2 regions of the Janthinobacterium salmonicoloratum genome follow, and region 2 is predicted to be linked to the other one. Evidence: predicted binding sites of a transcription regulator. Region 2 holds the regulator's gene; the other holds the start of a gene.

Region 1 (3,409 bases), on a different contig from region 2:
TCGAGCAGGCGCACGGCCAGCGCATGGCCTTCCGGCGCCGTGATATCGTAGGCGTCGCCGCTGAAATTGCGGATCATCTCGTTGATGCCGTTCACGCCCAGGGTCGAAAAGTGATTGCGCAGGGTGCCCAGGTAACGCTTCGTGTACGGGAACAAGCCTTGCTGCATCAGTTCCTCGATGGTGCGGCGCTTGATTTCCAGGCTGGTCTTGCCCAGTTCCAGCAGGCGGTCCAGGTCCGCCATCAAGGCTGGCTCGTCGCCGCGCCACAAGTGGCCCAGGCGCGCGCAATTGATCGTCACTACGCCCAGGGAACCCGTCTGCTCGGCGGAACCGAACAGGCCATTGCCCCTTTTCAGCAGCTCGCGCAAGTCCAGCTGCAAGCGGCAGCACATGGAGCGTATCATGTTCGGCTTGAGTTCCGAATTGATGAAATTCTGGAAGTAGGGCAGGCCGTAGCGGGCCGTCATCTCGAACAGGCGTTCGGCATTTTCGCTATGCCAGTCGAAATCCTCGGTGATATTGTAAGTGGGGATGGGGAAGGTAAACACGCGTCCCTTGGCGTCGCCCGCCATCATGATCTCGATGTAGGCGCGGTTGATCATGTCCATCTCCGCCTGCAGCTCGCCATAGCTGAAGTCCATCTCCTGGCCGGCGATGACGGGAATCTGCTCGCGCAGGTCGTCCGGGCAGACCCAGTCGAAAGTGAGGTTGGTGAACGGCGTCTGCGTGCCCCAGCGCGATGGCACGTTGAGGTTGAAGATCAGCTCCTGCATGTACTGGCGCACGTCTTCGTAGCGCAGGCTGTCATTGCGGATGTAGGGCGCCATGTACGTGTCGAAGGAGCTGAACGCCTGCGCGCCGGCCCACTCGTTTTGCAGGGTGCCCAGGAAATTGACGATCTGGCCGATGGCGCTCGACATGTGTTTCGGTGGGCCGGATTCGATCTTGCCCGGCACGCCATTCAAGCCTTCGTGCAGCAGGGTGCGCAGCGACCAGCCGGCGCAATAGCCGGCCAGCATGTCGAGGTCGTGGATGTGCAGCGCCGCTTCGCGGTGCGCCGCACCCACTTCCGGCGGATACACCTGGTCCAGCCAGTAGTTGGCGATGACCTTGCCCGAGACATTGAGTATCAGGCCGCCCAGCGAGTAACCCTGGTTGGCGTTGGCGTTGACACGCCAGTCGCGCCTGTCCAGGTATTCATTGATGGACGCGGCGACATCGACCTGGCCGCGTGTGGGGGAAACTGCATTTGTCGTCATGAAACCTCCAATAAACACAACATGCGGTGTTTTTATGAAGGTTATCTACTAAATATAGTGTAGTCAAAGGTGGCGTGCAAGCGATTCGCGTATCCTTGATCCAGGTGAAAAATATACCTCAGCCGGCTTTGTTCCAGCGCGTTTCGCGCAGGATCAGCCAGCTCGCGCAAAAGAATGCGGCGCCGCATGCGGCGATGCTGGCGACGGAGGCGGGCAGCACGTGCGCCCAGATTTCCAGCGGCGAAAAGGTGCTCCAGCTGGCGACGCGGATATCGAAAGTGACGTAGTTCGCCAGCAGCCAGTAAATGGCCAGCAGACCCGTGCAGATGGCGGCCTGACGCAGCAGCGGCAGTTGGCGGCGCGCGAACACGGCCAGCAGGAACAGCAGCAGCACGCCCGGATACGCGCCCAGCACTTCCGGCGACAGCACGGAGATCGTCCCTGCGTCATAGCCATCGGCCGGGCCGGCCCACTGCACTTGCAGTGCGGTGAGGAACAGGGTCAGCAGGAAAATCAGCAGCGGTTTACGGGTCATGGCGGGCAATCGAAGAAGGAGAAAAATGGGGCATTTTACAGCCAGGTCAAGCAAGTTGAATGCGCGCCAGCCATGCATGCATTTCTTCACCTGCGTCAAGGACTGGGCATTAGGGGCGGGGCTATAGTCTGCACCCTGAGCCGATACAGGACTGTGAACATCATGATGCTTGAATCAACCACCGCCACCCGCGTGGCCGGACCGCTGGAACTGGTCTGCCCCGCCGGCAGCCTGCCTGCCTTGAAAGCGGCCGTCGACAATGGCGCCGACACCGTGTACCTGGGTTTTCGCGACGCCACCAATGCGCGCAATTTCGCCGGCCTCAATTTCGACGAGAAGGCCATCGCCGAGGGCGTGCGCTACGCCCATCAATATGGACGCAAGGTGCTGCTGGCGCTGAACACCTATCCGCAGCCGCACAACTGGGCCGTGTGGCGCAGCGCCATCGACCGTGCCGCGCAGGCCGGCATCGACGCCATGATCGTTGCCGACCCAGGCCTGATGGCCTATGCGGCCCAGCACCACCCGCAACTGCGCCTGCACCTGTCCGTGCAGGGCTCGGCCACCAACTACGAGGCCATCAACTTCTATCACGAGCACTTCGGCATCGCCCGCGCCGTGCTGCCGCGCGTGCTGTCGATGGCGCAGGTAGAGCAACTGATAGCCAAGACGGAAGTCGAGATTGAGGTCTTCGGCTTTGGCAGCCTGTGCGTGATGGTCGAAGGGCGCTGCGCGCTGTCGTCGTATGCGACGGGCGAGGCGCCGAATACGCACGGCGTGTGCTCACCCGCGAAATCCGTGCGCTGGCTGGAAACGCCGAACGGCCTCGAATCGCGCCTGAACGGCGTGCTGATCGACCGCTATGCGCCAGGTGAAAACGCCAGCTATCCCACCCTGTGCAAGGGGCGTTTCGAAGTCAATGACGAAGAGTATTACGCCATCGAGGAGCCGGCCAGCTTGAATACCCTGGCGCTGCTGCCGCAGCTGATTGCCATGGGCGTGCGGGCCGTGAAAATCGAAGGACGCCAGCGCAGCCCCGCCTACGTGGCGCAGGTCACGCGCGTGTGGCGCGAAGCGATCGACGCCTGCCGCGAAGGCAATGCGCGCTACGCTGTCAAGCCTGGCTGGATGGCGGCCATGGACAAGCTGGCCGAGGGCCAGCAGCACACGCTCGGTGCCTATCACCGCTCCTGGAAATAAAGGATGAACATGTTAAAACTCTCTTTGGGCCCTTTGCTGTACTACTGGCCGCGCGCCACCGTCTTCGAGTTTTACCAGCAGATCGCCGGCACCGCCGTTGATATCGTATATTTGGGCGAGACTGTCTGCTCGCGCCGGCATGAAGTACGCCTGGCCGACTGGCTCGATATCGCCGACATGCTGGCCGCTGCCGGCAAGGAAGTGGTGCTGTCCACGCAGGCGCTGATCGAGGCGGGCGCCGAACTGGCGACCCTGCGCCGCATCACGGGCAATGGCCGCTACGGCGTCGAGGCCAACGACATGGGCGCCGTGCACTGCATGGAAAAGGGCGCGTCCTTCGTCGCCGGCCCCCATTTGAACCTGTTCAATGGCCCCAGCCTGCAACTGCTGGCGCGCCTGGGCGCACGGCGCTGGG
Region 2 (3,409 bases):
ATGCCGAAGGTTATCCGGGCAAGCGCTACTACGGTGGCTGCGAATACGTCGACGTTGCCGAGCAACTGGCCATCGACCGTGTGAAACAGCTGTTCGGCGCCGAATGCGCGAACGTGCAGCCGAACTCCGGCTCGCAGGCGAACCAGGGCGTGTTCTTTGCCATGCTGAAACCAGGCGACCTGATCATGGGCATGTCGCTGGCCGAAGGCGGCCACCTGACCCACGGCATGCCGCTGAACATGTCCGGCAAATGGTTTGACGTCGTGTCGTATGGCTTGACGGCGGAAGAAGACATCGACTACGAGGCGATGGAACGCCTGGCCCGCGAACGCAAGCCAAAACTGATCATCGCTGGCGCGTCGGCGTTCTCGAAAAAGATCGACTTCGAACGCTTCGGCAAGATCGCCAAGGAAGTTGGCGCCTACTTCATGGTCGACATGGCCCACTATGCGGGCCTGATCGCCGCCGGCCTGTATCCGAACCCGGTACCGTTCGCCGACTTCGTCACCTCGACCACGCACAAATCGTTGCGTGGCCCGCGCGGCGGCATCATCCTGATGAAGGCCGAACACGAAAAGGCCATCAACTCGGCAATTTTCCCTGGCATCCAGGGTGGCCCGCTGATGCACGTGATCGCCGGCAAGGCCGTCGCCTTCAAGGAAGCGCTGAGCCCTGAATTCGTCGAATACCAGAAGCAAGTGATCAAGAACGCCGACGTGCTGGCGAAAACCCTGATCAAGCGCGGCTTGCGCATCGTGTCCGGCGGCACCGAATCGCACGTCATGCTGGTCGACTTGCGCGCCAAGAACCTGACGGGCAAGGAAGCCGAAGCCATCCTCGGTTCCGCGCACATCACCTGCAACAAGAACGGCATCCCGAACGACCCGCAAAAACCGTTCGTCACCTCGGGCATCCGCCTGGGCAGCCCGGCGATGACGACGCGCGGTTTCAAGGAAGCGCAAGCGGAAGAAGTGGGCAACCTGATCGCCGACGTGCTGGACAATCCGCATGACGCCGCCACCATCGAGCGCGTCAAAGCGGCCGTGAAAGTGCTGGCCGACGCGCACCCTGTGTACGCTGCATAATTATTTGTCCAGAATGTGTCATACAGAGTAAGATTCTGTATGACACATTCCAGTCGTGCCCAAGGGCGCCCGGAGTGATTCGGGCGCCCTTTGTACAGGGGCGGCGATTTCCCGTAATTATTACTATAAAGTTGTAGCCAGCCCATGAAATGTCCATTTTGCCAGCACGGCGACACCCAGGTTCTCGATACGCGCGTATCGGAGGAAGGGGATGCCATTCGGCGCCGCCGCCGCTGCGGCAAATGCGACAAGCGGTTTACCACCTACGAGCGCATTGAACTTATCATGCCGGCCGTCGTCAAAAAGAATGGCAGCCGGACGGAGTTCGCTGCGGATAAGTTGCGCGGCAGTTTGATGCTGGCCTTGCGCAAGCGTCCCGTCGCGGCCGCCTCCGTGGATACGGCCATCGCATCCATCCAGGAAAAGCTGCTGACCAGCGGCTTGCGCGAAGTCGATTCCGGTTATATCGGCGAACTCGTCATGCAGGAACTCAAGCGCCTGGACAAGATCGCCTACATCCGCTTCGCCTCCGTCTACAAGAATTTCGAAGACCTGGCCGAGTTCCAGGATGCGATCGCCGAAGTGGGGCAGGCGCGCAGCAAGCCCTGACGTACCCTTTGCCGACAGCGGGGCCGATCGTGCGCCCCGTTTCCACCATGCCAGCGTTCGCCTGGCAAGCGGCCTGATCAATCCCAACGCTGTTCTTCTCGACTTATCGCCGTGCTGTTTGCGCCAGCGCAGACCCGGGTTTTTGCGCGCGCCTATCTTGTAGCTGGGCCGCCTGTTGTTGCGACTCTTACTGCGGAAGGGAATGGCGCATGCGCAATGGCGGTCGCGATATGTTTCCTGTAGGTGGCAGCAGCCTCGTCGAGGTGCTGGTGTCGCTACTGCTGTTGGCGCTGGGCCTGCTCGGCGCCAGCATCCTGCAACTGAACACCCTGCGCGCGCGCCATGAGTCCGCGCTATTGTCTGCGGGCGTGCAACTGGCCGCCGGCATGGCCGAGCGCATGCGCGCGAACAGCGTGCTCATGAATGGCCCAGATACGGGCAATCCCTACCTGAACGTGGCATATGCGGCGGCGGACGACGCCGACACTGGCGGTGGCGCGCCAGACTGTTTTGGTGCCGCCGCTTGCAGCGCGGCCGAACTGGCGCAATTCGACCTCGCCGAATGGAAGCAAAGGCTGCATGCGACCTTGCCCGGCGCGCGCCTGCACATCTGCCGCGACCTTGCCGCGTGGGATGCCGCCGCCCAGGGCTTGCACTGGGCGTGCAGCGGCGGCAAGGGCGCGCCCATCGTTATCAAGCTCGGCTGGCGCGCCCGCTTGCCCGATGGCTCGCCCGCCGTGAATGCGGCAGGCGAGTCGCTGCCCAGGCTGGCATTTCAGCTGGGCGGAGGCGGCGCATGAACGGCGTGCATGCCGCGTGGCACTGGCAGCGCGGCATGAGCCTGGTCGAATTGCTGGTGGCCCTGTCGCTGGGCGCGCTGCTGATGCTGGCGGCCAGCACCATGCTGCTGGCCGCCAGCGGCAGCTATGGTGACCAGTCCGCCAGTGCGCGCCTGGACGATAACGGCCGCTATGCGCTCGACACCATCGCCCGCGCCGTGCGCCAGACGGCATATGTGAACTGGGACAGCAGCGCCGCGCCCGTCGCCCATGCGGATTACGACAGCGCGAATATCGCCGGGCTCGATGCGCGCAGCCTGGGCAAGAACAGCGAGGGCATCAGCGGCGCGCTACCCGACGCCCTGCATGGCAGCGATGTGCTGGCCTTGCGCTATTACGGCGCCGGCAAGGAAGAGGGCGGCGACGGTTCCGTGCTCAATTGCGCGGGCTTCGGCGTGGGCGCCGCGCAAACGGAAGCGCAGCGTGGCTGGAGCATTTTCTATGTGGCGCAGGGCGCCGATGGCGAAGGCGAGCTGCGCTGCAAATACCGTGGCGCGAACGGCTGGGGCGCGGACGCCATCATCCGCGGCGTCGACGGTTTCCAGGTGCTGTATGGCCTCGATACGGATATGCCGCCCGACGGCGTGGCGAACCGCTATGTCAACGCCAGCGCGCTCGACGCCGACGATGCGGCGCTGGTGCTGGCGGGCGCCGATGCGGCCGCGCGCCAGCGCGATTTTTACCGGCGCACGCACTGGAAGCGCGTGGCCAGCGTGCGCGTGGCGCTGCTGTTGCATGGCGAGGCGGGCCAGGCGGACAAGATGGCGGAACTGGGGCCGGCGCAGTTCGATCTGTTCGGCAAGGCGTATGCCGAGGCGCACGGCGCTGGCGACACGGGCGTGCGCATCGCGCGCGCGTCCTTGCCCGTCGCAACGC

Evidence for each region. The regulator NrdR, encoded in region 2, represses ribonucleotide reductase genes. The targets are predictions, from matches to a motif close to CACNANATNTNGTG.
Region 1: ACQ4WY_RS23005 (ribonucleoside triphosphate reductase) is a predicted target of NrdR. The motif match lies at 1,306-1,319, and genes of this name have one in related genera.

The regions. Positions count from the first base shown of each region.
Region 1 covers NZ_JBNYXV010000005.1:337,144-340,552, reverse strand. Annotated here, with positions in the region: gene ACQ4WY_RS23005 (ribonucleoside triphosphate reductase) at 1-1,259, opposite strand, end outside; gene ACQ4WY_RS23000 (hypothetical protein) at 1,378-1,794, opposite strand; gene ubiU (ubiquinone anaerobic biosynthesis protein UbiU) at 1,957-2,994, shown strand; gene ubiV (ubiquinone anaerobic biosynthesis protein UbiV) at 3,004-3,409, shown strand, end outside.
Region 2 covers NZ_JBNYXV010000003.1:520,710-524,118, reverse strand. Annotated here, with positions in the region: gene glyA (serine hydroxymethyltransferase) at 1-1,085, shown strand, start outside; gene nrdR (transcriptional regulator NrdR) at 1,230-1,694, shown strand; gene pilV (type IV pilus modification protein PilV) at 1,925-2,494, shown strand; gene ACQ4WY_RS19190 (PilW family protein) at 2,491-3,409, shown strand, end outside.